Regions from separate parts of the Undibacterium sp. TJN19 genome, predicted to be linked through region 3. Evidence: predicted binding sites of a transcription regulator. Region 3 holds the regulator's gene; each other region holds the start of a gene.
What was found. Region 3 encodes FliA, which starts transcription of late flagellar genes. Its sites were predicted from a motif close to CTAAAGTTTNNNNNNNNNNNGCCGNTA; they were not measured.
Positions count from the first base shown of each region.

Region 1 (10,825 bases), on a different contig from region 3:
TTCAAACCCCCAAATCGCGGTCGGCATGCATATCCGTGAAAAATTGCAGCAACTGGAGCAAAGACTGAAGCAGCAGGCATCATCCCGGCAGGAAAAATAGCAGGCTTGGTGTCGGACTGTTTCATTACGAGAGGTTGGCCATGAAATTGCCGCAGTTATTATTGTTCGACCTGGGCGGGGTGCTGATAGAAAACAATACCTTCAGTCGTCTGCAAGCGCTCTTGCCGCAAACTATAGAGGGTACAGAACTGTCGATACTGAAAGAGAAATGGCTTTCTTCACCTGTGGTTCGCTGCTTTGAACTGGGGCAGATAGCGCCTTCAGAATTTGCCCGTCAATTTATTGAAGAATGGTCACTGACGCTGTCTGAGCAGGATTTCATCTCAGAATTCCTGTCCTGGCTCAAGGGTTACTATCCTGGTGCGCATTGGTTGATACAGCGCTTGCGTCAAAAATACCGTGTTGCCTGCCTCAGCAATTCCAACGTCTTGCATTGGGAAAAATTTGGTCAGCTTGATACGGACTTTGATCTTGCCATGTCTTCACATTTGCTGGGTGCAATCAAGCCTGATGCTGCCGCCTTTGCCATGGCACTGGCACATTGCCAGGTCACGCCGGATGAAGTCTGGTTCTTTGATGATGTCCAGCCCAACGTGCTGGCCGCGGCAGAACTGGGCATCAAAGCCTTTCATACAGATGGGTTTGCCGATGTGCAAACCACCTTGCTTGCTAACGGCATAAGGCTAACTTAGCGGATCTTTTTCCAGGTGGAAATCGTCGTAGTTCCATTGCCGCTGGCACTGGCTGGTACGCGGTAGCTAAGCACGTCCGTCTTGAATTCAAATTGCCTTGCCTGCTCGCTTCCATCCCAGTTGGGAAAGGATGCATGCTCTATCCTGAAGATCAATACATTCCGTTCTACATCGATAAAGCAGCGCCCGTAATGTGAACTGGTATCCAGCACAGCGGCGCGGAATTCTGCCTCAGTGCCCTTGCGTTTGTCACCGGCAGCAAATTTGCTGCGTTCTGATTTATAGATTTGCAGGGAATATCTGCCAGTATCATCAATGATCAGCAGACCATGCGGGTTGGCGCCAAAAGTTTCACCACGACTACCGTCGGCACGAATCTCTGGTGCGTCAATCAGGGTCCAGGTACCCGTCAGGCGCTTTTGTGCCTGTTCATTTGGGTCTATATCCTGCTGCATCATTGCATAGGAAGGCAGGTTGAAACCGATGATGCCAATCAGGCTGATGGCGCGTACTATTTGGAGAAAAGTTTTCATGATATCGCGTGATAAGGGTGAAGGGAAATGACGTTCAGATATCTGCGGCGACCGACAGCAGCAACTTGCCGCTGGTGTTCCGGGATTCGAGATCAGCATGTGCTTTTGCGGCATCGCCAAGCGCGTATATACCGCCTATGCGCAACTGCAATACCTGTTGTTGCAGCCAACCAAGGACACGCTGACTGCGTTGCGTCAGACTGGCTGCATCGGCTACATGGTGGGCAAGAGTAGGGCGAGTGAAAAACAAGGAGCCGTGACGACAAAGACTCATCGGGTCTATTGCAGGGACAGTGCCACTTGATTGCCCAAACAGCACCAGTGTGCCTAATGGACGTAATACGGCCATGCTGCCAAGATAAGTTGTCAGGCCAACAGAATCATAGACCGCGTGAACGCCTTGTTGCCCCATCAATTCCTTGACTGCCTCAACAAAATTAGTCTCTGTATAGCGAATCACATTGTCGGCCCCTGCATTTTTTACCAATGTTTCTTTTTCTGCGCTTGATACCGTGGTCAAGACTGTTGCACCCTTATGCTTTAGCAGTTGTATCAATAGCAGGCCAACGCCACCAGCGCCTGCATGCACTAGCACTCTATCGCCTGCCTGTACGTGATAACTGGTCTCTGTCAGATATTGCACGGTGACAGCTTGCAGCAAGGCGGCAGCTGCCTGCTGGTTGCTGATGTCACTTGGCAGTCTGATTAGTTTCCAAGCCGGGATCGCCAGATATTCGGCATATGAACCAGGTTGAGACAACCATGCCACCCGTGTGCCGGCGGCAAACGTGGCGTTTCCATCGACGACGACCCCGGCACCTTCGGCTCCGGGCAATGAGGGCAGGGTGACTGGGTTTTGTCCATTGCGCTGATAAATGTCAGCGAAGTTGACGCCGGCAAAATCGACTTTCACCAGCACTTCTCCTTCTTTTGGCCTTGGTACGGGCAAGTCAACAAGTTGCAATACTTCCGGACCGCCCTGTTTTAAAAACTGTATGGCTTTCATGATTTTTCTTTCGTATAAAGCGTGGCAGCAATCAAGTAACGACTGCCTGACTGGATGCAAAGAGCTTAGTCAAATCCGTATCAAAAGAAAATTCCTGAAAGATTCGCCTGGAGTGTGCATAATTGCACAATGATGAATTGGGATGACTTACGTTTTTTTCTGGCACTGGTCGATAGTGGTACATTGACCGGTGCTGCGCGTCGTTTGCAGGTAGAGCACACTACTGTGGCGCGTCGCATAGATGCTTTAGAGGCAGCACTTGGCTTGCGTTTATTCGACCGCCTCGTGCGTGGCTGGCAACCGACCATCGAGGGACAGGATCTGGTTGCTCATGCGCGCGAGGTAGAAGATCGCTGGTTTTCTTTTGAAAGAAAAGCCCTGGGTGCGGAGAAAATGGAAGGTATAGTGCGCATTTCTGCACCGCCAAACCTGACGGCGTTTTTGCTGGCACCACATTTGAAAAACCTGCCTGTCGCTTTGGCAGGCGTAGATCTGGAGCTATTGGCCGAACGTCAGCAAGTGAGTCTGGGGCGGCGCGAAGCAGATATCGCCTTGCGCATGGCACGTCCGCAAACGGCAGGTCTGGTCATCAAGCCACTGGCAAGCATTGCCTATGGCTTATACGCCAGCAAGGCTTACCTGAAAGGTCGCATCGCGCAGGATTGGGAATTTGCCGCCTACGAAAAAGATTCCAGCACACCCCATCATCAATGGCTGGAGCAACATGCCGTTGGGCGACGAAAAATTTTGCGCAGCAATGATCAAATGGTCTTGCGTCAGTTTGCAGCAGCAGGTCTGGGCGTTACGGTATTGCCACGTTATCTGGTAAATGGCAGCCGGGAGTTGGTACTCATCGAAGAAGAAACCTGCCCGGTGCAAAGAAAACTCTGGCTGGTTATGCACAATGACGTACGGCGTTCGCCGCGGGTGAGGGCGGTGGCAGATTATCTGATTGCCTTATTTGGCAGCGATGCGGTAATGACCGCCTTGAAATGAAGCACAACATCGTTCTTGTGCAGCGCACACTAGCGAAATGAACGCGGTATGATGTGGTTTTCGGCACGGAGGTAAGCCAAATGAATACCTTGATTATTATCGACATGCAAAACGCCTGGGTGCATGGCACGACCCCGCGTTTTGACAAGGATGCAGTGATTGCCCGTATTCAATATGCGGCAGATTACACACGTAAACATGGCGGTCAAGTGATCTTCGTGCGCCATGCCAATGATGACGCCATGGCCGGCTCCGCTGGCTGGGAAGTCATTTCCGAACTGCCTTTTAGCCACGGTGATGTTTTCGTCGATAAAACTGCCTGCGATTCATTTGCCGATACGGGTTTATTGGCTCACCTGAAGATCACTGGCGCGCACACTTTGATTGTCTGCGGGTTGGCTACCGAATTTTGTGTGGATACCACACTGCGCGCTGCGGCATCCAATGGTTTCGATGTGGTTGCCTTGTCTGATGCCCATACCACAGGTGACCGACCGCACATGAAGGCCGATAAAATAGTCGAGCACCATAATTGGGTATGGGAAAATATTTCTACCCCCGCCAGCAGTCGTTTGATGGTGCGCACCACTGCCGAAGTGTTCGGAAATTAATTTCACCCACTGCTGCTGACCTCAGTGCAAACTCGATTAGTTTGCACGGCAGTATTGTTGTTAATTTAAAACTTTTTTCTTATCCCTGGTTTTTCATTCTTCTGCTTAAAGCAGAATCTCAGCTTATTCAAATAAAAAAGCTAAACTTTTAAGTTACTTTACCGTTAATGGGTTAACGCAGTAATCCGTTCTGCTTTTTATCCTTAAAGTTGGGGAATGATATGAGTATCAGTCAAATAACAGGTGGGGGCAGTAGCGTCTCTGCTGTTGAGCCTCGGCAGGATGTTAAAAGTACACCGAAACTGTCAACATCAACAGGAAATGCCAGCGCAGGTTCAATCGCGGCGACAGAGGAATCAAAGCAGACAGCAGCTGTCAGCAGCACTGCGTTGAAACAATCTGTCGATGAGATCAATCGATTCATTAATTCAAGCAATAGTGTGAATTTAAATCTCGACAGTGGTTCAGGCAAGGTTGTGGTGCAAATCGTTGACCGGGAAACAAATGCAGTTATCCGGCAGATTCCATCTGCTGAAGTCTTGTCGATTGCCAAGGACTTAAGTGGTAAAAAAGGCTTGTTACTGAACGATCAGGCGTGAACAGGGCAGATGCGTGATCCTTACGTCTGATGCAGGATACTGGCGCGCTCAGTTGCAACGCCCGCTCATAGAACGCCTGGCGGTGGCTCCGGTGGAACTGCTTGCCTATGTCGCCAATGTCAATGCCAGCCAAAACCTGGACAAGAATTTCCCTGAGGCAGTGCTGCCAGAGGCAGATTTTCTGGACGATGTGCGTTCAGCCATTACTGAAATGCCTGTGGCGGTTTTAAAAATGCTGGAGCGACCCTTGCTCGGTGTTTATTTTGCCCGCGGTTTGGGCTCATCTGCTCTGACGGATGTGGTGATGGCTGCGGATGGCAGTTCTCTGGGTATGGTCTGCCTGATGGATGCAGATGCATTCTTGCAACGTTCAGCCAATGCCTGGGCCAGCTGGAAGGAAAACACACCATTTTTACCACAGGATAACTACAGCATCGAAGTGGTGATAGAAACTGCAGAAAACGATAATCGCAAAAACGCCATACAGTTTTTGTTGCTGCATGAATTCGGCCACGTATTAACCGCAAATAGCGAATTTCTGCCGGACTGGTGGATAGGCGCGCAAAAATTCAGGTCTACCGAAGAATACAGTTACCTTTCCCTGTCCTGGCAAATTGCCATGAGTGGGGATTTGATACCCCTGCTCAGGGAAGATTTCCAATACCGTAAAAGGCTGAGCTTTTATACCGGAGAGCAATTGCCAGGTGATTTGATCCCTGAAATCTACCGGGCATTGCAAAAAACTACTTTCCCCACCTTGTATGCTGCGACGAATGCCTACGACGATTTTGCTGATGGCTTTGCCAGTTATGTACACCAGCTTGTGATGCAAAGGCCGCTGACAGTCAGCATCAAGTCCGCAAATGAAACGATAGTGCAGATTGCTGATTACTGGTCCAGCCCCAGAGCACGGCTTAAAGCCGGTATTTTTGCCGAAATGCTTGCCAGCGCCTGAGTCACACGTGTCAATACACGCTAAGACTTGTTGTCAGGTAACGACGACATTGAAGCCATCATCGTTGCAAAAAAGCATAAATTCACCCTTGTATCAATAAAGCTGTAAAAACGCCTGTATTCCTTGTTTCAATCGTCCTACTCTCATAGATAATTGGCGGACGATCTTAGAACAAACGGGTATATGCATGGCAGCACCAGTATCTGAAACCCTGGACCCCGACGACTGGCAAGCACTGCGGGCGCAAGGGCATCGCATGCTCGACGACATACTTGATTATGCCGAGCACATACGGGAGCGTCCTGTATGGCAAAGTATCCCGGATGAGATCAGGGCGCAGTTCAGGCAAACCTTGCCGGTTGGTCCGAGCGACCTGGCGACCGTGCATCAGCAATTCATGGACAATATCCTGCCCTATTCGGTAGGTAACAGCCATCCCGGTTTCATGGGCTGGGTGCATGGCGGCGGGAATCCAGTCGGTACACTGGCAGAAATGCTGGCCGCCGGCCTGAATGCCAACCTCGGCGGGCGCGACCATATGCCGATAGAAGTAGAAAAACAGCTGACTCGCTGGGTAGCCAGCCTGTTTGATTTCCCAGATAGTGCCAGTGGTTTGTTTGTTACTGGTACATCGATGGCAAATTTTATCGCTGTTCTTGTCGCCAGGGCGCAGGCACTGGGCAATAGCGTGCGCCTGCAAGGCGTGGCAGCATCTGGATCCAGGCTGGTGGCCTATACTTCTGCGGGTGCGCATGCCTGTATCGCGCAAGCGATGGACATGGCTGGCCTGGGCACGGATGCCTTGCGCATCATTCCCATGAACAGTAATTTTGAAATGGATACTGCACTATTGCAGGCGGCCATACAGGCAGACCGTGCGGCTGGCATGAAACCCTTCTTTATAGCCGGGACAGCCGGTTCAGTTGATGTTGGCGCCATCGATAATCTGACTGCGCTGGCTGACATTGCGAAGCAAGAGCAGTTGTGGTTTCATATCGATGGTGCGTTTGGCGCACTGGCCATACTCGCACCTGATATTGCGCCGCGACTGCAAGGCATACAGCGTGCCGATTCCATCGCTTTTGATTTCCACAAATGGCTGCAAGTGCCTTACGACGCTGGTTTCATCCTGGTGCGCGACAGCGCTGCGCATTACGCTACTTTTGCCACGCCTGCCAGTTATCTGCGCCGCGAAGCGAAGGGCCTTGCTGCTGGCTCGCCATGGCCCTGTGATTTTGGCCCTGATTTGTCGCGCGGTTTTCGTGCACTGAAAACCTGGTTCACCATACAGGTGTATGGGGCGGAGCGGCTCGGCCGCATGATCGCCCACACCTGCGCGCTGGGGCAATACATGAAAGCAGCCATCCTCGCCCATCCCCAGCTGGAACTGCTGGCACCAGTCGCCTTGAACATCGTCTGTTTTCGCTATCGTTGTGAAAACCCGGATGATATCAACGCCAGGATTGTCGTTGCCCTGCAAGAGTCTGGCATTTCAGCACCATCGACCAATATCGTGAACCAGCAACTGGCAATACGTGCAGCCATCGTTAACCATCGTACGTGTGCAGAAGATATCGACACATTGATTTCCGCCACTGTCGCCATTGGTGATAAATTAAGCAAACAGGATGACACTCATCATGACAAATGACATGCCCAATAACATCCCAAATAACATGCCAAATAAGGTGGACGGTACAGACAAGTCCGGCCATCCTCAAAGCAAGCTGATTGGTCTGGCACCGTTGATGCGGCAGGCTTTTTCCGGTGTAGACATGAAACCTCAGGGCATGGCCCTGATAACCCATGCTGAGCAGCACCCATATGATGCCAATGCCATGATGGATCTGGCCACTACCCTGTTATTACTGGGGCATCGCGACACGGCGCTGGCAACCCAGATGGAGGCCCTGAAACTTCAGCCCCTGTATTCGATACCCACCACACGCGAGACCAAAATAAAATTACTGGCGCTGATGACCGATGGCGACCTGATGGCCAATACGCCGCTGGAATTTCTGGTGGAAGACTCCGACATCGCCCTTGATTTGCTGTATGTAGGCGCAGGCATACCGGCAGTAGACCAGGTGCCCGAACACGATGTCATGTTTGTCGCCGTTGGTGAAGCGGATGACAAACACGAACTGCTGCTTGATCTGCAAGCGCTGGTAGATACCTGGCCCCGGCCTGTCATTAACTCGCCAGAGCGCATCACGCATCTCGGACGTGACAAGGCCTGTGCACTTCTGCAATCAGGTCATGGCATAGAAATGCCAACTTCAATACGCATAGATCGCCAGACACTGGAAAAATTGGGTAATGCTGAAATTGAATTGTCTTCGCTTTTGCCAGGTGATGAGTTCCCCATTATCGTGCGGCCTTTGGGCTCACATGCAGGGCAGGGTTTGCGCAAGGTGGTGGCGGCAGATGCCATTCCTGATTATCTGCAAGCCGTACCCAGTGAAGAATTTTACATCGCCCGCTTTGTTGACTATCGCAGTGAAGATGGGCAGTTCAGAAAATATCGCATCATACTGATTGATGGGCAGCCCTTCATTTCACATATGGGGATTTCCAAACACTGGATGATTCATTACCTGAATGCAGGCATGACAGAAAGTGCAGAAAAACGCGATGAAGAAAAACGCTTCATGGAGAATTTTGATACTGATTTCGTCCCGCGTCACCTGACCGCATTTGCAGAAATCACCAAGCGCCTGCAACTTGATTACGTCGGCATAGACTGTGGTGAAACAAGAGATGGGAAATTGCTGATTTTTGAAGTCGACAGTGACATGATCGTGCATGCGATGGATCCAGTGGATATGTTCCCCTACAAACAGGCACCGATGAAAAAATTGTTCGCTGCGTTTCGGGAAATGCTGATCAAGGCTGCCGCGCTGGCATCCCCGTCGGTAACGATCTGAGTTCGCGGAAACTCTTCATTCATGCAAATGCGCACCCGTCAGGATTTTCCCAGTCTTGATCAACTGCTGATCGATGGTGGTGATGGCAGAATCGCCTTGCATGCCGACGGCCTGAATAAATACGGCTGCGCCGCCTTGCCACAAGGAGCGCAATCTGCGTTATTTGCGTTTGGTTCCGCCACGGCTTCGTGCATTTCCGCGCCTGCCTATGCTGCCGCTGCCAGGACATATCCTCAACTGTTGCTCGCCCATCAGCAGCAAACCGAATATGCGGTGTATGCAAGGGAAATTGATGGCGTGCGCCATGAATTGAAACAGCTTTGCGGGCTGGGCCAGCGCAATGATATCGACATTGTATTTGCTGCATCAGGTACAGATTTGCACCTGATTGCCGCCCAGCTTTATGCCAGTTTTTCTACAGAACCGACCCTCGTTATCATGAGTGATGCCAATGAGACGGGCAGTTTAGTGCCCTTAGCTCTTGCTCTGCGTCATTTTAGTGAGCGAACTGCATTGGGTGATCAGGTAAAGACCTGTGAGCATATCAAACATGCAAAAGAACTTGAAGTTGTCAATGCTGCTGCTCGCTGGGCTGATGGCTCGGTCCGTGATGTCCACGATATTGAAACCGAAGCACTCATCAACAAGGCTTTTCTAAGCGGGCAGGCAGTTATATTGATTTTGGTCGATGTCACCAAGACTGGCATAATGGCACCTTCGATAGGAACAGCTATCAGGTTGCGAAAAAATATCCGCAATTACAAGTTGTTGTAGAAGCCTGTCAGTTCCGACTGTCAAATGCCAGCTTACTAGCCTATATTGAATAAGGTTTTATGGTAGCGATGACAGGTTCAAAATTTCTGTGTGGCTCCAGCTTTTCTGACGCATTATCTATGCGTATTTTTCGAAATATTCATCACTAAGTTTGTTACCAGTGAGTGCGCTGGATCGTAGCGCTATTTTCTCGCAACAGAACTGGGATTGTTGTGCAACGATTTTTTCATTTGTACTAATGTTGCTTGTTGCGCCCCTATCTGCCGCAGACAGACATCCATACAATCACGAAAATACTGTCGCTTTATATCATCGCTTGCAAAAAGAAAAGGGCATGCGACTCGGGCAACTTGTTACCTGCGGTATATTCGATTACAAACCAGTCAGCGCTTTAATATTGCAGCGGCGACAGATGGAAGAATAAGGCCAGCTTTTTTCCAATAAAAACCACAATGAAATATATAAATTCTAGCTGCTGTGTTTAATAAGCTTAAAACGTCCTATTGATATAGATCATTGAGATTTGCTTATTGATTTTAAAAGCAGTAGTTCAAATATTCTAGTTCGTTGAATGCCGATCAGATGCTTAGTTTAAAAAAACCAATTGAGAATACGATGATTTTTGTAATTGGCTTACTTGAGATTGTGTTGTTGATGAGATATTTTCTAGGTATAATACTTACCAAATTTTTATGATCCTACTTCGCTTCATGACGCAAGCAACTGCATGACTTTCCGCATTGCAGGCTTGGGGCAAATTTATCCCTATGCCTGCTTCTCAATCACATTTGTTGCATCCTGGATATCGGCCTGATATTGATGGACTAAGAGCGCTAGCAGTTCTCTCGGTGCTTATTTTTCATGCTTTTCCGCATTGGCTGCAGGGTGGCTTCATCGGTGTTGATGTCTTCTTCGTTATTTCTGGATATTTGATTTCGGCGATCATTTTTAAGAGTTTGGAAAGCGGCACTTTCAGTTTTTCTGAGTTTTACGTCCGCCGTATTAAACGTATTTTTCCTGCACTCCTTTTAGTATTAGTCGTGAGTTACACTTTTGGCTGGTTTGCATTAACCGCTTACGAGTACAAACAACTAGGTAAGCACATTGCTGCTGGTGCTGGTTTCGTATCCAATATCGTGCTTTGGAGTGAGTCCGGATATTTTGATAATTCTGAGACTAAACCACTACTGCATTTGTGGAGTTTAGGAATTGAAGAGCAGTTCTACATTGTCTGGCCGTTGTTAACGGTTTTTTTCTGGAAGCGCAATCTCAATATTTTGGCTATCACAATATTAGCCGCCATTGCATCTTTCTGTTTCAACATTATATGGATAACAAAGGATGAAGTAGCAACTTTTTATTTTCCGCAAACACGCTTTTGGGAACTACTCTGTGGCAGTTTATTGGCTTGGATGAGTTTACACAAAAGCCGTTCATTTACCAATGCAGGAGTGCAAGCTAGCGGCTGGCTGACATCTGTAGGAGGCTATGGAAAGTATAAGTTCGATGAAAGGATGCAAGCCAATGTGCTTTCTTTTATTGGATTATCCTTACTTGTATGCGGGTTTTTGTGGATAAGCAAGGATCTTAGTTTTCCTGGAATGTGGGCAATCGTTCCTGTAGCAGGAGCGATGTTTATTATTCTTGCCGGTCCAGAGGCATGGATTAATCG
Region 1 covers NZ_JBMPPL010000006.1:7,319-18,143, forward strand. Annotated here, with positions in the region: gene ACO0LH_RS16780 (C13 family peptidase) at 1-100, shown strand, start outside; gene ACO0LH_RS16785 (HAD-IA family hydrolase) at 141-752, shown strand; gene ACO0LH_RS16790 (lipocalin-like domain-containing protein) at 749-1,285, opposite strand; gene ACO0LH_RS16795 (quinone oxidoreductase family protein) at 1,320-2,291, opposite strand; gene ACO0LH_RS16800 (LysR family transcriptional regulator) at 2,424-3,287, shown strand; gene ACO0LH_RS16805 (isochorismatase family protein) at 3,368-3,898, shown strand; gene ACO0LH_RS16810 (flagellar protein FlaG) at 4,120-4,497, shown strand; gene ACO0LH_RS16815 (hypothetical protein) at 4,511-5,452, shown strand; gene ACO0LH_RS16820 (pyridoxal phosphate-dependent decarboxylase family protein) at 5,640-7,103, shown strand; gene ACO0LH_RS16825 (ATP-grasp domain-containing protein) at 7,105-8,379, shown strand; gene ACO0LH_RS16830 (hypothetical protein) at 8,401-9,153, shown strand; gene ACO0LH_RS16835 (acyltransferase family protein) at 9,921-10,825, shown strand, end outside.
Region 1: the regulator FliA is predicted to act here: its motif matches at 4,039-4,065, upstream of ACO0LH_RS16810 (flagellar protein FlaG).

Region 2 (10,825 bases), on a different contig from region 3:
TTCTGGGCGTTTGTTCTGATTCTGCTCATGGCACTGGTATCAGGTGGCGACGCCGCAGTCGCTTATGCAGAATCACGCCAATATACCGAACCGCTGTTTGTCTTCGTTGTGATGGTGGTGGCGGCCTCGCGCCCCGTACTTGAAATTGTCGCAAAGATACTTGCCGGGCTAGCGCGTGTGACGCCAGTGCCCGATGCCATCGCCTTGATCTGGTTTGGCCTTGCTGTGGTGCCGCTATTAGGGGCGCTGATCACCGAACCAGCCGCAATGACCCTGGCGGCCCTGATGCTGGCACCCAAAATATTTAGACAAGACATGCCTGAATGGCTTAAATATGGCGCGCTGGGCGTGTTGTTTGTCAATGTGTCCATCGGTGGCACACTGACCTCTTATGCAGCTCCTCCAGTATTGATGGTAGCCTCTGCATGGCAATGGGACAGCAATTTCATGGCAAGCACGTTTGGCTGGAAAGCTGCGCTTGCCGTCGTATTCAATGCCAGTGTCATCACCCTGTTATTGCGCCGACATATCACTGCAGAACCTGGCAAGACCAAGCAGGATGAGCGCCTGCCCGTGCCTTTGACGGTCAGTCTGATCCATCTGGCATTTCTGGCAGGGGTGGTCATGCTTGCGCATCACCCGGTATTTTTTCTGGGTTTGTTTTTGTTCTTCATGGGTTATACCCAGGCGTATGAGCGTTACCAGAACCCGCTGATACTGAAAGAGGGTTTGCTGGTTGGTTTCTTTCTGGCTGGCCTGGTGGTACTGGGTGGGATGCAGCAATGGTGGTTGCAGCCGATTGTTTCCAGCTTGAGCCCTTTCGTGTTGTTCTTTGCAGCGCTGGGCCTGACGGCCATTACCGACAATGCAGCGTTGACGTATCTGGGGTCGCTGATCGTTGGCCTGAGCGAGCAGGCCAAATACCTGCTGGTGGCTGGTGCCGTTGCCGGAGGCGGTTTGACAGTGATAGCCAACGCACCCAATCCGGCTGGCGTGGCATTGCTAAGACGCGGATTTAATGATGAGTCGATTGGTGCACTGGGTTTGTTACTGGGGGCTTTACCACCTACTGGCGTCGCTGCTTTGGCATTTCTGGTGATGTAAAACCGGGCCGCGCTGAGGGCATGGCTAACGCGGCGAAACAGCTTTTTTGGTTTTTAAAAGTAAGGAGAGCACCATGTTAAGTACACCTGAAATACTGGATTTGGCAGCGCAGCAAACTGCGGTCATCCGCCTGACTATCAAGCGTGAAGAATGTCCGCAAGAGATGCGACCAGCCATTACCGAATTGATGGCTGCTCTGGCAGAGCAAGGCATTACCCCTGTGGGGCCGCTGTTTTCGCATCACCTGAGCATGCCTTCAGCAATCTTTGATTTTGAAGTGGGCGTACCCGTCAATGCAGTGATCACTGCCACTGGTCGCGTCATGCCATCACAATTGCCGGCCAGTAAGGTCGCACGTACCGTTTACCAGGGGTCCTATGAAGGCTTGGGAGCAGCCTGGGGTGAATTTGCCACCTGGATCAGCGTCAATGACAATATGCCAGCGCCCAGTCTGTGGGAATGCTATCTGGCAGGGCCAGAATCTGGCGGCGATGCAACGCAGTGGCGCACGCAATTGAATCGCCCTCTATTGGCTTAAATTTTTTTATCCAATCAATATTTTGAAAGGCAGACTATGACAAATTACTGGCACCCCGATATGTTTGCGAAAGCCTGGGTATTTTCATCGCGGCATCACCATGGCCAGACCTATGGCGGCACTGTCGAAGGCGAACAGGTCGAATACATCAATCACATTGCCAGTGTAGCGATGGAAGTCATCTGGGCCTTGCAGGCCAACCCTGAAGCGAACAGTGCTTTGGCCGTGCAGTGCGCGCTGCTGCACGACACGATAGAAGATACCAGCGCCAGTTATGAAATGATCGCAGCAGAGTTTGGCCAAGATGTTGCTGATGGCGTGCTGGCCTTATCGAAAGATGACAGCCTGTCAGACAAGGAAGAAAAAATGCGCGACAGCCTGCGCAGGATAAGGCAGCAACCGCATGAGATATGGATGGTGAAAATGGCGGATAGGATCACCAACCTGTATCACCCGCCGCATTACTGGAATAATGAAAAGATTCTGGCTTACCGTGATGAGGCGCAAATCATACATCGCGAATTACATACTGCCGATGCCGGTCTGGCGCAAAGACTGCAAGAAAAAATCGATGCTTATCCGCAGTTTTTACGGGTTTGAATTTAAGTTTGCCGGTACGATGAAAATCGTATCAGATTGTAGTTTTGCAGGGTACGCCCCACGTACCCTGCAAAACTCTGCTGTGTCGAACTCTGCTACGTCTGGACATCCACATCAAATTCCCGCTCCGCTGGTGTCGGGTCTGACTTGCCTAGCTGGTACCAGTCAACCTTGCGCGTCACTATCATGAAGGCAGACAACACGGCAAACAGTAACAGGCTACCCATGACCAGGGCATTGCTTTCTGATTGCAGCAAGCCAAACAGGATGCCATATAACATCGTCAGTGCCAGCCCGAAACCCAGCCCACGTTTCCAATTGTGCAAGGCATAGCTGAGGTAAAAGCCGATCAGCAATATACAGGCAATGCTGGCCACCAGATAAGCGCGCAAGAAGCCGATTTTTTCCGCCAGACTGACCAGTAGAAGAAAGAATATCGCCAACGCCAGGCCAACCAGCATGTATTGGACAGGATGTATCGGCAACTGCTTCAAGACTTCAAACAGGAAAAAGGCGGCAAAGGTTAGTGCTACAAACATCAGCCCGTATTTGACGGCGCGGTCCGCTTCAGAATAGACATTGATGGGTTCGATAAATGCCACGCTGAAAACATCAATACCTGCGATACCATCGGGTGTTGCATCTTTGGCTTTTGCGCTATTGTTATATTCGAGTTGAGTCAGTTGCTGCTGGGCGTTGCTCGACAGCGATGAGATATTCCAGCTCGCACCAAAGCCATTATCGCTACGGGTGCGCCCCTTTGGCGACGGCAGGAAGCGACCACCATATTGCGGATGTGGCCAGTTTGAACTTAGGCTGACCTGATTATTCCTGGCGATGGGTACAAAACTAAGATGTTCCACGCCATCGAGCATCAGGTCCAGTTTAAATTTGACGGTGACAGGCACATGGTTTTCATGGAAATTGCCAAGAATCGCATGTATCCCTTGCGACGCCGAACTCAGCTTGCTGCCCTGTCTGAAGTCATACGTTTTACCATCCCATTCCAGTTTGGGGAAGTTACGCAAACCACGTGTGTCGCTAAGGCCAAATGAGACATAGGCAGCTTCGTTAAACGTGATCGTAGCCTTGCTCTTGTCTTTCGATATCAGTTCGTCCGTGTCAGGCATGATAAAGTCACCGTTGATGGCATGTGTGCCTGAATACACCAATACCTTATGAATCCCACGATAGCGCTGGTCGGTCTCTATGTTTCCCTTGATCTGTAAATCATTGGGATAGACATAATATTTCTTGTTTTTATACATTGGACGTATTTTGGACACTTTGGTAGTTTTGTCTATCTCCTCCTCTTCCCATGTTTCGGTATAGGGTATGACCAGTACCGGCCCCAGTATGGTTTGTTCGCCGACAGAGTCTGCGGTGATGCTGCGTACGGCTTCTTCGCGATAACGCATGCGTTCCCAGATGGTGGATTGAATCATCATCAAGGATATATAGATCAGTATCGCCAGCAGGCCGACGATGCCGGTTTTTAACATCCAGTTTTTTTCCATGGCAGACTCCGTATTGTTGGAGTCGTCACTGTAAAAAACTTGTGTGCGTTGTTGATGTGTTTTGTGTGAAGTGCGGGCGAATTCTGTTCCCGGTTTGCCGCAAGCCTTATTCTGGCAACTGCGGTAAGCGCAAGCAGGCGCGGGTGCCGCCTTCGGGTTGATTGCTGACGGTGACAGAGCCGCCATGCAGTAGCGCTACTTCATGAACAAAAGGCAGGCCCAGTCCAGTGCTTTTGGCTGCGTCCGGGCGTGGCAGGGAATAAAAACGTTCAAAGATTTTTTCTTGCGCATAATCGGGTATGCCTGGTCCCTGATCGCAGATGCGAATAGTCAGCCAGGACAGGGTGCTGTCTGTACTTGCCTGCATGCTGATGCAACTGCCCGCAGGTGAAAAAGCAATGGCATTGTCAAGTAAATTACCCAGTGCCTGGCGCAATAATAATTCATCGCCCATGACGTGCAACTGCTTGCTGTCAGCAGGAAAATCTAATTGCAAAGTGATGGATTTTTTATGCAGGCTGGCCTGGGTATCATCCATTACCAATTGCAATAGTGCACCTACATTGAGTTGCTGTGCGTGGCTCAGGTTTTGCTGTTTTTCCAGCTTCACCAGGGCCAGCAGTTTTTCTATCAATTGTTTCTGGCGCTGGTTTTGTTCAAGAATGTTATTCAGGAAGCGTTGACGGTCTGCTGTGGGCATGTCTTCGCGCAATAGTTCGGCTGAGCCCTGTATCGCGGCAATCGGGCTTTTCAGTTCATGTGTCAATGTGTGCATCAACTGTTCTACGTATTGCTTGCCTTCGAGCTTGTTGCGCATGGCTTCCAGCGCCTTGCCAAGGCGGCCGATTTCATTATTGCCCAGTGAAGGCAGGCTGGCTTTTTCACCATTTTCTACACTGCTGGCATAACGCTGCAATTTGCTCAGGGCATTACTGAGCCACCATGAGACAGCGATACCTATCAGTAAGGACCCCAGCAGCAACCAGAAGCTGCGTTGCAAAATCTTGCGCTGGCTGCGTTCTATAAAAGGGCTGATCGTGGAGATGGCCTTGGCGACCGTCAGTGAGCCTATGATCTGCCCCTGGTGCTGGATGGGCGCAGCCACATGCATGACGCTACTGCCTTCATCGGCGGGATCATGGCGGGTACTGCGCGCACCATATTTGCCGCGCAAGGTCAGGTAGACATCATTCCAGCGAGAATAATCCTGGCCGGTGGCCAGCCCTTCGCTGTCGAAGATGACGATGCCTTTGATATCGGTGATATAGACGCGGTAGTCAAGGCTGTTTTTTCGTATGCCGCTGATTTTTACATCGACACTGCGCTGCGCATAATTGTGTATGCGGGCCATCAGTGCTGAATCAGCCAGATTACCATTGGCGACATCTTCTGCTACCAGTGTCGCCAACATTTGCGCGGTATCAATGAGGGTATCTTCGAGGGTGGCACGCACACCCGGTTTCACTTCTTCGACCACTACATTCAAGACCAGCCAGGCGGTCAGGCCCAGTATCAGGAAATAACCCAGCAATATGCGCAGGCCTATTTTCATGTGGGTGTCAGGCTATAACCCATGCCACGGTGTGTTTGTATGCCTTCGTCATTGCTGTCCTCACTTGCTGTGCCGTTCGCATTGCCCTGATGACTGAGACGTGCCTGACGCAGTTTTGCGCGCAACGACTTGATATGGGCATCCACCGTGCGTTCCAGTGTTTCAGGTGCATTCACCCAGACGATTTCCATCAGTTGCGCGCGTGAAAATAACTGGCCTGGTCGTTCCATCAAAGTTTTCAGCAGCAGGTATTCATAGCGTGTCAATGTCAGTGCCTGGCCGTAATACAAGATACGTGCTTCGTCTGCGCGCAGTTCCAGGCGTAATATTGATCTGGTGGTTGCGGGTGTGGCGGCATGCATCTGTGCCGCCTTGTCCTGGCGACGCAAGATGGCACGTATGCGCGCCACCATCTCGCGTGGGGAAAAGGGTTTGCTAACATAATCGTCCGCACCTATTTCGAGACCGACTATGCGGTCAATTTCATCATTACGCGCCGTGAGGAAAATGACAGGCACATCAGAAAACTGGCGCAACTGGCGGCAGACATCGAAGCCGCTCATGTCAGGCAAGCCGATGTCAAGCACCACCAGGGCTGGTGGGCTAGCGCTGGCGGGGTTGTTAGCTGATTCATTCGCTGAGTCGCGCAACAAACTCAGTGCACTTTGTCCCAGACTGACATGCAGAGGATGAAAGCCATCGGTGGACAGGGCATAGGCCAGGTTTTCAGCAATGCTGACTTCGTCTTCGACGATCAGTATGGTTTTCAACATAGGGCCAGACTGGTCGATGGTAAACGCTTAGTCACTTATTCTGGCTTCAGATAAAACGCATCTGGCAATTGCTCGCCGGCGGTGGTGGTTTTCAGATCACCTTTCAGGTTTGTCAGCAATACCTGCAAATCCGGCCCACCCATTTCGATGATGACCTGGCGGCAGGCGCCGCATGGAGCGATAGGGCCATCGGTATCACCAGTGACGGCAATCGCAGCAAAATCGCCAGGGCGATAGCCTGCAGCAACGGCGCTGAACAGTGCAGTGCGCTCAGCGCAATTGCACAGGCCATAAGATGCATTTTCTACATTGCAGCCATGGAAAACCTTGCCATCTTTCGTCAGCACAGCAGCACCAACCTTGAATTTGGAATACGGCGCGTAGGCAGATTCGCGGGCAGTGTTGGCAGCTTGTAATAATTGTTCTTGAGTCAGCATAATTGTCTTTCGTTAAGATAGGCGATATTGTATTCGCAAACACTGTTGTGGGCGATAGGTAGGCCTCTTGTCTCCAGCGATAATGCATTCAATGTGAGCTAACGAACTGAATAAGTATCTCGCATGTGTTCTGATGTATTTAACAGAAGTCTGATTTGCGTGGCAATACGGCTGCATGCTTAAAATCGGCTCTATGTCAGTCATGCATGAATTTATTGCATTGCAGCGTCATCGCCGCCCACAGGAAAGTCAGATTGCTTTAATTCAGGCGATACTATTTCGCGCACATGCTTACAGTTTCCCGCTTACGCGCCGATAACGAACTGTCTTGATGTTTTTCATTGCCGTTCACCAGAGGAACATAAAATGAGCGTTACTATTTCTACACTGGGTACATCTGCCCAAAGCCTGACCGCCAGCCCGCTGACACAGCGCCAGTCTGCTACCGATACTGCTGCGGCCACCAATACCAATACCAATACCAGCACTAGCGTCGCGACTGACAAAGTCAGTCTGAACAGTTCCGACAGCGACAATGTCGTTTATAGCGATCCGCGCCTGAATAAGCCAGCCCAGGCTGATTTGCAGGCATTGCTGGAAGAATCGGACCGTAAAGCCCAGGCCATTATCGATTTGATCAGGCCCTTGGTAGAGCAGCAAGGTTTACAGTTTGATAAGGTTGCCAGTGGTGAACAAAAAGTGTCTGCCAGCCCAGAAGCCATCAGTGCTGCCAAGGCCGCAATTGCTGATGGCGGCGAATTCAGTGTGCAAAAAACTGCCGAACGCATTTTAAGTTTCGCCAAGGCATCAATAGGGGATGATCCATCCAAACTTGAAAAAGTGCGTGCTGCCGTTGAGCAGGGCTTTAAAGAAGCTTCCGATATCCTGGGTGGCAGTTTGCCTGATATCAGCAAGCAAACACTGGCAGCCATACGCACAGAATTTGATAGCTGGGCAGCCAATGGCATCCCATCTGGCGACACCGTTACATTGTCTAAACCTGTGACTGTCACCGCAGCAAAGGCGGCCTGACTTCAGGTGATTGTCCTGCATGGCGCAGTAAGTCAAAGAGCATGAAGACACTCGGTGCGTCATGAAAAAAAGCCCGCAGCAGTTACCTGTTGCGGGCTTTTTCTTGCAGAATTGAACTCTAAAAAATTTACTTCTTCACACCCAGTTCACGCAAACGTTCTTGCAGATAACTACCCGAGGTATGACGTTCAGACAACACCACATCAGCCCGTGGATGCAGGAACAGAGGCAAAGAAATGCGGGACTTTTTCGCTTCTTCACCGGTAGGGTTTAGTACGCGGTGGATAGTCGATGGGTAGTAGCCAGCAGATGCTTCATCGAGCATGTCGCCAATGTTCACGATCAGCATGCCAAAATCACAAGGTACGTCATGCCATGCATCATCCTTGCCTTGTACCTGTAAGCCAGCCTGGGTTGCTGCAGGCAGCAAGGTCAGCAGGTTGATGTCGCCATGCGCCGCAGCGCGCACTGCGTCCGGCTCTTCATCGCCACGCAGCGGTGGGTAATGCAGAACGCGCAGCAGGGTCAGGTCGCTGTCGGTGATCATGTCTGACAGGGGCATGGAATACCTGGCCTTGACGTCAGCAGGAGAATGATCTTCTACCCATTGCAGCAACTCTGCTGCCAGCTTGGCACCATCGTCATAATATTTGCGAGCAGCATCCGACACTTCAGACGGATAACGGCCGGTAGGGTAGATATGATAAAACTCTTTCAGGTCACGCTTGGTCTGGCCCTTGGCTGTCTCGGAAATTTTTGGCGAAAAATAGCCATCCATTTTCTCGGCATCAAAGTCATACTTGTTTTTCGCATCGGTCTGGAAAAACTCATACCATTCCTTGTAGATGGTTTCCAGTGTGCTTTGCGACAAGGGGTGGTTGGTCAATACACCAAAGCCAGTGCGGTGCAGGCTTTCAGTGAATTTTTTCGCAGCATCGGGTGCGCGATAATCAACTGGTTCGATAAACATGATGGTCTCCCCTTATTGCGCCAGCGGTGCCTGCAACCAGTTTGACGCCAGGGTTGCATCGATCAATTGTTTACATGCTTCTGCATCCACTTTCATGCAAACGCGCGTTTCTGGTTTGCTGGCTTCCCAACCTGCCTGTGGATAAGGGATAGGCAGTTTTGCCATCATGGTCTGGCCATTGCCTATGCCCTCTTTGGCAACGCGTACGCGGCCAGAGCTGGTTTCAAAAATCTGCGGTGCCACCAGCCAGACAAATGCCAGTACATCATGACCGTAGCAGGCATGGCCCAGGTCCGGGCGTATGCTTTGGTAGAAGTTGGCATAGAAGTTGACTGCATGTGACAGGGTATCCATCGCCACGTGCTTGTGTTTTTCTGCCAGAGCTGCAAAGAAGGTCGAAGGCAAGACCACGCGGTGTGTGACATCCAGCCCTACCATGGTCAGATCCCAGCCTGCTGTGAAGACCAGGTCCGCTGCGTCAGGATCATTCCAGACATTGGCTTCTGCCACTGGCGATACATTGCCTGGTTCATCGACGGTACCTGCCATCAGCACGACCTGCTTCAGCAGTTTTGGCAGTTGTGGTTCCATCTTCAGGGCCAGGCCCAGGTTACCCAATGGGCCGACTGCAACCAGGGTGATTTCACCCGGGTGCTGGCGTGCCATTTTGACGATAAATTCTGCTGCGCTTTCTACTTCCGCCTTGCCACCGACTTCAATACGGCTGTTCAGGTTACCTAGACCATCAGCACCGTGGATGAAATCTGGCGGCATGCCAGGCGCTTTGGCGAAAGGTACAGGTACACCATGTGCGACAGGGATATGACGGCCAGCGATGCGCGTCAGGTACAAGGCATTGATGGTTGCCTGTTCAACATGGACATTACCAAAAGTAGTCGTGATACCAACCACTTCGATATCAGGATGGGCCAGGGCGAAATACAAGGCCATTGCATCATCGACGCCTGGATCAGTATCAAAGATGACTTTGTGTTTTGTTGACATGAATGCTCTCCAAAATTACATCGGCTGGCCATTGAGCAGAACCCAGTCGCGATGTGAATTGTTGCAGTTGACCCGGTTCAAGGAGGTCGAAATTATGTTGTGTAGTGCAAGACCGAAAGGCTTACCACAGAGACACGGAGAAATAGAGGAGGCGCAGAGAAAGACGGAATACTCATGTAGGTTGCAAACACGTAGGTTGGGCCGGGCCACGCATGGCTACGCTTCATCAGCCCAACACTTAGCCTACAATCGACGAATACCTTATTGAAACGCCGAGCGTTGGGCTGGTAAACCGTAGCCCAACCTACGAGAAGCCAACCTTCGTTGCTCTTCATTCGCTTTTCTCTGTGCCCTCCGTGCCCCTTCTGTGTCCCCGTGTTGAAAGGTTTTATTTCAATCAATTACCGTGACTTCACAAATGGCTGACCTATCGCTTTCGGGGCGACGGACTTTGCCATCAAGCCTGCCAATACGATCACGGTCACGACGTAAGGAATCATCTGTACCAGAGAGCCGGGTATCTTGCCTATGCCTGGAAAGATCACGCCTTCTATCTGTACCTGCAAAGCAGCGAAGAAACCAAACATCAGGCAGCCTAAAGCCGTATACATCGGCCGCCAGTTACCAAATACCAGGGCGGTCAGGGCCAGGTAGCCATTGCCAGCTGACATATCGCGCAGGAAAAAGCCGCTTTGTACGATCGACAGATACGCACCAGAGAATGAACACAAGACGCCAGCGCACAGCATGGCCATGAAGCGGGTGCGCTCAACATTGATACCTGCTGCATCTGCTGCATGCGGGTTTTCGCCAACCGCGCGCAGGCGCAGGCCAAAGCGGGTGTGATACAAAATCCAGTGCACCAGCGGTACCAGTGCAAACGCCAGGTACACCAGTGCGCTATGGCCACCTATCAGTTTCGTATAGACCCAGCCGATGAAAGGAATGCCGGCAACTGCTTCTGAACCGGGAAAGACAATGTCAAACAGGCGTGCATCTCCCAGGTCAGGCGTGCGCCCACCCTGCTGAAACAGGTACTGGGCGATAACAAAAGTCAGGCCGCCCAGCGCGATATTGAGGGCGATACCGGCCACCAGCTGATTACCCTTTTGCGTGATGCTGACAAAGCCCTGCAACAAGGCGATGGCGACGGAAATGCCGACACCTGCCAATATACCCAGCCACGGGCTTTTCGTCGCAAACGCCACGGCGGCAGAGACAAAGGCCGCGGCCAGCATTTTGCCTTCGAGTGCCAGGTCAACCACGCCGCTGCGTTCAGCAAACAAGCCAGCCATGG
Region 2 covers NZ_JBMPPL010000002.1:23,400-34,224, forward strand. Annotated here, with positions in the region: gene ACO0LH_RS08300 (putative Na+/H+ antiporter) at 1-1,104, shown strand, start outside; gene ACO0LH_RS08305 (GyrI-like domain-containing protein) at 1,178-1,642, shown strand; gene ACO0LH_RS08310 (HD domain-containing protein) at 1,679-2,242, shown strand; gene creD (cell envelope integrity protein CreD) at 2,338-3,759, opposite strand; gene creC (two-component system sensor histidine kinase CreC) at 3,866-5,311, opposite strand; gene creB (two-component system response regulator CreB) at 5,308-6,084, opposite strand; gene ACO0LH_RS08330 (cytidine deaminase) at 6,120-6,521, opposite strand; gene ACO0LH_RS08335 (DUF5610 domain-containing protein) at 6,888-7,553, shown strand; gene ACO0LH_RS08340 (2OG-Fe(II) oxygenase family protein) at 7,681-8,523, opposite strand; gene ACO0LH_RS08345 (nucleoside hydrolase) at 8,536-9,528, opposite strand; gene ACO0LH_RS08350 (ABC transporter permease) at 9,930-10,825, opposite strand, start outside.
Region 2: the regulator FliA is predicted to act here: its motif matches at 6,813-6,839, upstream of ACO0LH_RS08335 (DUF5610 domain-containing protein).

Region 3 (10,825 bases):
TACGTTATTCTGGTAAGAACGCGAGGCAGAAATCATATTGACCATCTCTTCAACCACGTTCACATTCGGTGTTGCCACATAACCCTTTTCATCTGCCAAAGGATGCCTGGGGTCATACATCAGTTTAGGCGGATTGCTGTCTTCTACAACCTCATTCACCTTTACCGCAGTAGAAGCGGTACCTGCCAGCGGCACAGCAGTGAACACAACCTGTTTGGCCTTATAGGGTTGACCGTCAGAACTGGTGACGCTATCGGCATTGGCCAAATTGCTGGTCACCACATTGAGCCGTTGTGCCTGGGCACTCATGGCAGAACCGGCAACATTAAATACATTGAAGAGTGACATGATGTTTATCCTTGTATCGCTGCCAACATGCCCTTGATCTGCATGTTGATCATGGTCAGGCTGGCTTCATAGCGCAGGGCATTGTCAGTAAACTGGTTGCGTTCGACATCCATATCAACCGTATTGCCGTCCACACTTCCTTGCACGGTGGGTCGGTATTGCGGTGCACTGCCGGCAATTGACCCTGGTGTATCAATATGCTGATCTGCCGTTTTATTCAGTGCCGTAGGCGACTGATTCAGGTTTTGATGCAGGGCATTGCTTAACGCAGTTGAGAAATCGATATCCCTGGCTTTGTAATTCGGCGTATCTGCATTGGCGATATTTGAGGCCAGCAATTGCTGACGCTGCCCCCTGACAGACAGTGCTGCCTCATGAAAACGAAAAAAATCATCTAACTTGCCGGTCATCTTCCTCTCCTCTGCCGCAAGACATCAACGCATAACGGTTTACTCTACCTTGAATCATATCTTTACCCAACACCATTCAATCCATCAATTAAGTAGACATAATCCCGCCTGTTTTAAGCTTTAAAAATTTCCATATAAAAATTAAATGCAAAAAAATAATTTCTTTATTGGCAATACTCATTCTTTAATTTATTATGGTTTTGATCATAGCCAAGCATCGGCTTAGATCGACTATCCACGTGCACACAGAAAGGACATCGCAATAAAGATCCAATCGAGTTCGACATAAATCAAGGTGTAAAAGCAATTTTCAAATTAATAGGAGGTATTGCAATGTCGTCAACGGTCAATCAATCATCTGAAAAATCAAGGCTCATACCTAATTGGGCATTCTCCACGCTAATTTCCTTTCTTATTCTAATAAATTTATTATTTGTCTCACTCAAGGTGAATGCAGAACCTGTGATATCGCTATCAAGTGGATTTGGGTCTCATTGCGCACTAACTAGCGCTGGAGCAGTAAAGTGCTGGGGAATGAATTTAAATGGACAAGTAGGAGATGGCACCAAAGTAGACAAACTAATCCCCGTGAATGTCATTGGACTTACTGCAAATATTCAAGCAATAAGCTCTGGCTATAATCACACATGCGCCCTTACAACGAGTGGCACAGTAAAGTGTTGGGGCTTAGGAACGGACGGTCAGCTTGGTGACGGAACATTCGTTAGCAAAACAACTCCAGTAGATGTTGTCGGGCTAGCTGGAGTAATTTCTCTCTCCGCAGGTTATAACCATACATGCGCCCTTATTTCCAACGGGCAGGTTGTGTGCTGGGGGAACAACCAATACTTTCAAATAGGTGATGGCTCCCAAGTAGCGAGAAACATCCCAACAACCGTTGTAGGTTTATCCGGGGTGGCGAAATTATCGAGTGGTGTCTTTCATAATTGTGTAGTTACAAACATTAGCACAGTAAAATGTTGGGACCAGAATGCGACTGGGCAATTAGGTGACGGCACGACACAAAGTGGTTCAGGCATTATTACTGCAACAGGAATAAGCGATGCAGTAGATATATCAAGTGGCAACGGATACACGTGCGCCAGAACGACATCAGCAGCAGTGAAATGCTGGGGTTGGGATATCTATGGGCAACTAGGAAATGGCGTGATTAATAATAACGTCCCTTATCTGCCAACCCAAATAAATGGAATTCCGAGCATTGCAAGTATTTCTATTCCTAGTGCAAACGGTGGTGACGTACTAGCCATCACAACATCAGGTGTTGCAATGGGCTGGGGATTAAACGGATCAAGACAGCTAAGCACTGGTGATCAAGTAAATAAATCAATCCCAACAAATGTCATGAATTTAACGGCAGGAAACGGTATTGCAACGTTAGTTTCTGCAGGAACAAATTCTAGTTGCGCAATATTGCAGTTTGGCGTGCAATGCTGGGGGTCCAATATCTATGGTCAACTGGGTAACAACTCTACTGCCAACCCAATAGTCCCAGTCGATGTGATTGGCTTATCAGGCGGACCACCACAAGGTGCTCCAAAAACAATTAGTCCTGTAACTTCAAACACTCCGATTTATACATGGAAACCAGCACCCGGCTCAACTTCATATAGGCTGAAAGTAAATGGCGTAATTACAGTCTACACAGCTGCCGCAGCAGGATGTGAATCCGGGGTTGGACTTTGCACAATTACGAGTACACCACTTCCTTCTGGCTCATACATTTGGTCAGTTCAGGGCTATAACGTGTATGGCGATAGCTCCTGGAGTTCAGACACATATTTTGCAATTTAACGCGAAAAAATCAGTATGACGGATGCACATAAGTGCATCCGTTTTTATATTGAGGCAGCAATGAAAACTGCACGTCAATAGCATCATAGCTTTAGGTTTTTCAAATAATTCATTTCATTCAAACCACTGATTATATGGGTCTTTAAAGTGCAGATCTCGATAATCATAAGTATCCAATATGCCGATTTTAGAATTTCATTTTAATCCTCCAAGCAGACACTGAATTCCCTGCTTGCTTATGCATTCAATACAGCGTGCTTGTTCTAAAATGGAATTCGGAACCAAGACCTGCGGGTAATCTGATGAAACCCTTAAAAACATTAATACAACTGTTCGCTGCTGCCAGCTTGCTCGCTGCGGCTGACATGGCATTGGCAGCCAACCCGGCAATCAATGGCGGCAATCCAGCAGGATTGCAGGATCAAGCCCTGCTGCGCCAGCTTGCTCTTGACTTTTTGACACAACAAGCGGCGGCACAACCTGGGCAAGTCCAGGTCACGGTTGGTGAAGTTGATAAACGTCTTAATCTGGCCGCCTGTGACAGCCCTACCCCCTATTTACCACCCGGCAGCAAGCCCTGGGGCAAAATTACGATTGTTATCAAGTGCGTAGCTCCCACAGCCTGGCAAATCTATTTGCAGGCGAATGTGCAGGTTACCGCCGAGTATTACGTAGCGACCAACCCGGTTGTGCAGGGACAGGTATTGACACTGGCAGATCTGACCAAGGTAAAAGGGGATATTTCCAAACTACCGGCAGGTGTGGTTACCAATCCAGATCAGGCGGTGGGCAAGGCCATGCAGGTATCCATCCCTTCAGGCAGCGTGCTGCGTGTCGATGCGATGAAGAATCCATCGGTCATACAACAGGGACAATCGGTGCGTGTCATCAGCTCAGGGCCAGGTTTTCAGGTAATGACAGATGCCATCGCTCTCAATAACGCGTCCGACGGACAGGTTGCCAAAGCCAAAACCAGTTCAGGTCAGACTGTCAGTGGTCTGGCTAAAAGCGGTGGCATTATAGAAATAGTTTATTAAAAGAAAATATTTCAAAATATTTTGAGTATGTTTCCGTTAATCAATACAATTAAATTAATGCAATATTTTTTTGAAGTAAGGTTAAAGTTTAAAATTACACAGCCGATAAACTGGATGTAGATGTTTGTAATTCCCATACTGAGGGTATCGCTGTGAAAATTGATGACGCACTAAATAAGACCTCCGGACTTCCAGTAAGCCCGCAGCAGGCACGCACGGAAAAACCGGCGGATAGCAAGGCGGATGCAGTTCCAACGCCTTCCCATAATGTACAGATTTCAACCCTGTCCACGCAATTGCAGGCATTGCAAAGCACGCAGGCAAGCAACGCTGTCTTCGAAACGAAGAAGGTGGAAGCCATCAAACTGGCAATTTCTGAAGGCCGTTTTCAGGTCAATTCAGAGAAAGTCGCTGATGGGCTATTGGAAACTGTCAAAGATTTACTTAACGCCAGAAAACGCTGATCATGAACGCAACAAGTTCCGGACACGCTGTCATTGAACAGTGTATACAGGAAGAAGTGAATACCATGTCTTCCTTGGCTGAATTGCTGAAGAAAGAACAGTCCGCACTTGTTGAAAGCGATGTCAGTTTGCTCAATGAATATATCCAAAGCAAAGGGCAACTGGTCAGCAAGATGTCCGAACTGGAAAGAAAGCGCAATACTTGCCTGGTTGAATTAGGCTATAAAGCAGATATTGAAGGCATGCGCGCCTATTTGGAACATGCAGGCAACGTCAGTACGCTGGCAGGCTATTGGGAAAAATTATTACAAATATCTCAACAGGCAAAAGAAGTTAACCGCACCAATGGCACATTGATCAACCGCAGGTTGTCAATAAACCAGGCCACCTTGAATGTGTTGCAGCAAAATAACCCTGCTGGCTCAATGTATGGCCCGAACGGCCAGTCAACAATTAAAAACACACCTGGCAAAGGCTATATAGCTACCTGAACCTCAAAAAAGAAGCGGGTATCAAGCAAACAGATCCTAATTAGGGTCTGTTTTAATTTGTGGCAAGGAACTGCTGACTGGTTTCACTGGCGCAATCGGCACATCGACCGCTGCTTCGGGCAATACAGCCAGAATAGTGACCGACACCCGCCGGTTTCTGGCACGCCCTTCTGGCGTTTCGTTTTCGCTGACTGGCAATTTTGCGCCCTGCCCCACCGCAGTCACCCGCGCCTCATCCACGCCGTTTTCGGTCAGCAAGCGTGCTACCGTACTGGCCCTGACCGCAGATAATTCCCAGTTGGAAGGGTAAATCGGATTTTTGATAGGTACGTTATCAGTATGCCCTTCGACCTGGATTGCATGCGTATCAATCTTGAGCACACCGGCAATCGCTTTCAAAGCCTGTATGGAATCCACGTTTAAGCGAGCATCGCCAGGGGCAAACAACAGGCTGGCATTGATTTCTATGGTAATACCCCGGCTGGTCTGGCTGACCCTGACCTTGCCTTCGCGCACCAGTGGTTCCAGTACAGTCATGATGTCTTTGGCCATGGTAGTCATCTGCGCACGTTCTTTACGCAATGCTTCGCTGGCGCGATTTTTTATCAGCGGCAGCGGATCGAGCCTGACTGCCGGGTCGCTGCTACTCTCCACCGGTTTTGGCTGGAGCACCATGACTTTGCCAAAAGCACCGGTCAGTGAATTCGATAAAACCCGGTATTTACCTTCGTTGACCGAAGAAATGGCATACATCACCACAAAGAAAGCAAATAGCAACGTAATAAAATCCGCGTAAGAAACCAGCCATCGCTCATGGTTTTCTGGTTCTTCGTGGTATTTTTTTCTGGCCATATGAGTTGATTTAATGAGGCATGCTTAGTTTTTATGATTGGTCAGTCTTTCCTCAACCACACGCGGGCTGTCGCCCAGGGCAATACTGTAGAAGATATCTGACAGCATTTCACGTCTCGTCACCTCACGCATGATGATCTCTTTTAATTTATGACTGACTGGCAAAAACAACAAATTCGCCATGCCTACACCATAAATCGTGGCGACAAAAGCAACTGCAATGCCGCCACCCAGTTTGGATGGGTCACTCAGGTTTTCCATCACATGAATCAGGCCCAGCACTGCGCCCAAAATCCCGATAGTGGGCGAATAACCGCCAGCTGCTTCCCAGATTTTTGCGGCCTGGCGTTGCTCCATTTCATACAGCGAAATATCAACGTCAAGGATATCCTTCAGGCGTATTGGATCTATACCGTCAATCACCAGACGCAAACCCTTGCCAATGAAAGGATCGGTAGAGGCATTCATATAGCGTTCAAGGCTTAAAAAGCCTTCACGCCTGGCAACCACGCTCCAGACCAGGGCATCTTCAACATTCTTCTTGCTGGTGTCAGGCGGCTCGGAAACGATCCAGCGCAGCATGCGCAGCCCTTGCCTGAATGAATTCAAACGACTTTGCATCAAGACCGCGCCCAGTGTACCGACCACCACGATCACAAATGCCGCTGGCTGCACCAAGGAAGACAAGCGTCCACCCTCCAGCAATTGGCCAGATACGATGCCGCCGACAACCAGAATCAGTCCGACTACGCTAGCCCAGTCCACGCTTTCTCCCTTAAGTATGCCCTGAGCCTGGCCACGGCCTGACTATGTAATTGTGATATCCGCGATTCTGAGACCCCCATCACGGCGCCAATTTCCTTGAGATTCAATTCCTGTTCGTAGTACAGGCCCATCAATAGTTTTTCGCGTTCAGGCAGGCTGTCAATCGCACCGATCACGGCATCACGGAAATCATCGTTCAGCAAATCCTGCAAGGGGTCGCCAGACAGGTCAGAACAGTAATGATCAAGAAAATGCTCTTTGGTATCGGCGTCATGAAAGTCTTCGTAATACACCAGTTGATGGCCACCGCTGTCGGTCAGCAAATCCTGGTATTCTTCGAGACTGAGCTTGAGCGATTTTGCCACCTCGGTTTCCAGTGGTGGTCGCCCCAGCTTTTGTTGCAGACTATTCATGGCATTTTCGATTTTGCGCATATTCTGGCGCACACCACGCGGCAACCAGTCACTGCTGCGCAATTCATCGAGCATGGCACCGCGTATGCGTTGCACCGCATAGGTTTCAAACTGCGCGCCGTGGGTATCTTCATAGCGGTTAACGGCGTCCAGCAAGCCTATCATGCCGGCCTGCACAAGATCATCCACCTCCACGCTGGGGGGCAAACGCGCCTTCAACTGGTAAGCAAGGCGCTTGACCAGTGGGGCGTGCTCCCTCAGGAGGAAATTTTTATCTGACTTTCCGCTAGCGGTGTACATTTTTTAATTAAATTCCGAGACCAACACCCAACTCAGGGACTCCCTCTATGCCCAAGGTGGTGCGTGCACTCATCGCCAATTGCTCAGCCAGCCTGGAAAAAGCCAGCGAAGCACGCGCCTTCGGAAAAGCATCAATCACTGAGCGTCCCAAATGTGCCGCCTTTCTCAAATGTTCATCGTCCGGCACATTGCCGACATAGTGCAAAGGCACCGCCAGATAACGGCCTGCCGCCTGAGCCATATTCGTATAAATCAATCTTGCCTCTTTTTCCGAAGCGCCAGAAACCAAAATACCATAGCCACGTCGACCCAACCTGTTGCTGACCCGCTTGATCAGGCCATATGCAGCCTTGATCATGTCAGGGTCGGCAGAAACCTGTATCACCAATTCGCTATCATCCAGAGAGGCGAGCGGAAAACCAGCTTCGAGGTTGATTTCACTGTCAACGATAACCAGATCCGAGCGATGCGCGACCACATCAAAAACCCTGGACAATTGCCGCGCACCTTCTGGCGGTAATTTTGCCATGCAATCTGCATTGCGCGTCAACATGGTGACCGACAAGCCGGCAGCGACGATTTTAATCGCCTCCTTCATTGTACGCTGTTGTTGCGCTACATCCAATAAGGTCTGATCATTGCTTGCGTTGAGCCAGGCACCAATACTGTCTTCCGAAGCCCGGGCGTCAACCATCGTGACCTGGTTACCCTGACGTGCCAGGGTAACCCCCAGGTTGACGAGCATGCCACTCTTCTCGTCTTCTTTCAATGCCGACAAAAACGTAAATACCCGGGGCTTGGGCCCCGCCAGCATGCGGCGCAAACCTTCTGCCTGATCAAATCTAGCCAAGAGACACCTCCCGGTTTGCCGTAGTTGCACTTCCTGAAATACGGCCGCCTGTGGCTGTACCCGCCATTAGCAGAGGCAGTTCCTCGTCGAGAAAGCGGAAAGCAGCGGTTTCGCGCTTCAATTTAAAGGCGCGGTCAATCAGGTATTGCTTGTTGGCGATATGCAGATCTTCCGGTACCCGCTGGCCGCTGGCGACGTAATACACCATCAGCTTCTGGCGAATGGCAATATCAAGTGCGCCGCCTATCGTGGCAGCTTCATCGAGCTTGGTTAAAATGCAACCGGCCAGACCATTTCCCTGGTAAGCACGCACCACTTCACTCAGGGTTTCACCAGTTGATGTTGCATTGAGGCATAGCAGACGCTTCACCGGGGTGTCTGTTCCTGACAACATGGCAACTTGTTCGGTCACCATTTTGTCGCGCTGGCTGACGCCGACAGTATCAATCAATACCGTATGTTTGTTTTTTAATTCAGCCAGGGCAATACGCAAATCTGCCTCGTCCTTGACCGCATGCACCATCACCCCCAGGATTTTTCCGTAGATGCGCAGCTGTTCAAAACCACCGATACGGTATCCATCGGTCGTAATCAGCGCCAGCTTGGAAGGGCCGTGACGCATTACACACCGTGCGGCCAATTTGGCCGTGGTCGTCGTTTTGCCTACGCCGGTAGGGCCGACCAGGGCATATACCCCACCCTTCTCCAGCATTTCGTTTTCATTGTCTATGGTGGACAGGTTACGTATCAACACATTCTTGATCCAGTCCAAGCCATTATCGATCTTTTCAGCCTCTGGCAATTTTTCTACCAGATAGCGCGACAGGCTTGCGCTAAACCCCGTTGCCAGCATTTCACGCAGGATTTCTGCTTTTTGCGGTTGGCGCTTCTGGGTTTGCGTCCATGATATTTCAGCCAGTTGCGACTCCAGCATGCTGCGCATGGAGCGTATTTCAGACATCACGTTATTTAATTCGCTGACACTCACCGGTGGCACCTCTACCTCAGTAGGTACCGTCACTTTCAGGGGCCGATGCGTGGCAATTACAGGTTCCGCCTGAAAACGTGGCGCAAACCTTGGTTCATCCGGTACGGGGGCCTGATCACCTGACGCCGGCGCTATCGCGCTGATGGCCTCATCGGCCATTGCCAGTATCTCCACCTTGCCATCGACATTGCGGTTGGACAGGATGACCGCGTCTGCACCCAGTGCATCCCGCAACTGGCGCAAAGCTTCGCGAGAAGTATTAGCGGTAAATTTTCTGACGTTCATGATTGACCTCCGACCAGACTGGTGACTCTAATTGTTTTTGTTTCAGGTAATTCTGCATGCGATAAAACCTTCAATTGCGGCAGCGTGCGGCGCAAGAAGCGTGATAACAGGGCGCGCAACGGGGCTGGCACCAGCAAGACCGGGGTTAAACCCAGTTGTTCCTGATGCTGGGCCGCAGCTTCGGTCTGGCTGGACAAGGTATCGGCCAGCCCAGGCTCTATGCCTGCGCCATCACTGCCACTGGTTTGCAGGGCCTGCATCAGCAAGCGCTCAAGCCGATTGTCGAGTGTCATCACAGTCAATTCATTACCCGTCGGGAAGATCTGCTGAACGATGGCACGGCCCAAAGCAACCCTGACCTGGGCCGTCAACTCATTGGCGTCCTGGGTATGCATGGCTTGCTCGGACAAGGTTTCTATGATGGTGCGCATGTCACGGATATGCACGCCTTCAATCAACAGGTTTTGCAAGACCTTCTGCAAGACAGACAAAGGCAGGATTTTCGGTACCAGCTCTTCCACCATCTTCGGCATTTCCTTGGCCAGGTGGTCCATCAGCAGCTGTACTTCCTGACGTCCCAATAGCTCGGCCGCATGGCTGGTGATCAGATGATTCAAATGTGTAGCTATGACCGTACCGGAATCCACCACGGTATAGCCCATGGCCTGCGCCTGTTCGCGCATGCCACCATCTATCCATACGGCAGGCAAGCCAAAAGCCGGGTCATTGGTCACGGTACCTGGCAAGTTGCCAGTCACCATGCCAGGGTTGATCGCCAGATACTGACCACTAAGGGCCTCGCCCGCGCCAACCTCTACGCCTTTAAGTGTGATGCGGTAGGCAGAAGGCTTCAATTCCAGATTGTCACGGATATGTACCGGGGGTGACAGGAAGCCAACCTCCTGAGCAAACTTTTTGCGTATGCCCTTGATACGGCGCAGCAATTCCCCGCCCTGGGTCTTGTCTACCAGCGGTATCAGGCGATAACCGACTTCCAGGCCCAATGTATCAACCGGCAAGATATCCTGCCAGGTGGCTTCTTCCATTTCCTGGGTCGGTACAGTGGGAGCGCTTGTTGCCGATGCTTCTTCTGGCGGTGGTGCGTTATTGCGCTTGTTCATCAGATAGCCGCCACCACCCAGAATAGCCGCCAACAAGATAAAGGCCACATGCGGCATGCCTGGTATCAAGCCCATGCCACCGATAATCGCCCCGGTGATGATCATCACCTGCGGCTTGGCAAACAGCTGTCCTATCAACTGGCCACTGATGTCCTGGTCACTGGCAACCCGTGATACCACGACGCCGGCAGCAGTGGAGATGATCAGCGATGGAATCTGTGCCACCAGGCCGTCACCAATCGCCAGCAAGGTATAATTTTTCAGCGCGGCGGCAAAATCCAGGTCATGCTGCACCATGCCAACGATAAGGCCGCCGACGATATTAATAACCGTCACCATGATGCCTGCGACAGCATCACCACGCACATATTTACTGGCACCATCCATCGCGCCATAAAATTCGGCCTCTTGCGCCACTTCAGTACGGCGGCGACGCGCCTCCTGCTCAGCAATCAGGCCGGCGTTCAAGTCTGCGTCAATCGCCATTTGCTTGCCTGGCATCGCATCCAGGGCAAAACGTGCACCCACTTCAGCAATACGGCCAGCACCCTTGGTGACCACGGTAAAGTTGATGATGGTCAGGATGACGAACACCACGATACCCACTGTGTAATTACCACCGATCAGAAAATGGCCAAAGGCTTCAATTACTTTGCCGGCTGCGTCTGGCCCGGTATGCCCCTCAG
Region 3 covers NZ_JBMPPL010000011.1:45,374-56,198, reverse strand. Annotated here, with positions in the region: gene flgC (flagellar basal body rod protein FlgC) at 1-348, opposite strand, end outside; gene flgB (flagellar basal body rod protein FlgB) at 354-758, opposite strand; gene ACO0LH_RS23280 (RCC1 domain-containing protein) at 1,092-2,573, shown strand; gene flgA (flagellar basal body P-ring formation chaperone FlgA) at 2,876-3,610, shown strand; gene flgM (flagellar biosynthesis anti-sigma factor FlgM) at 3,763-4,074, shown strand; gene ACO0LH_RS23265 (flagella synthesis protein FlgN) at 4,077-4,565, shown strand; gene motD (flagellar motor protein MotD) at 4,602-5,417, opposite strand; gene ACO0LH_RS23255 (flagellar motor protein) at 5,442-6,182, opposite strand; gene ACO0LH_RS23250 (RNA polymerase sigma factor FliA) at 6,164-6,895, opposite strand; gene ACO0LH_RS23245 (MinD/ParA family ATP-binding protein) at 6,903-7,745, opposite strand; gene flhF (flagellar biosynthesis protein FlhF) at 7,738-9,018, opposite strand; gene flhA (flagellar biosynthesis protein FlhA) at 9,015-10,825, opposite strand, start outside.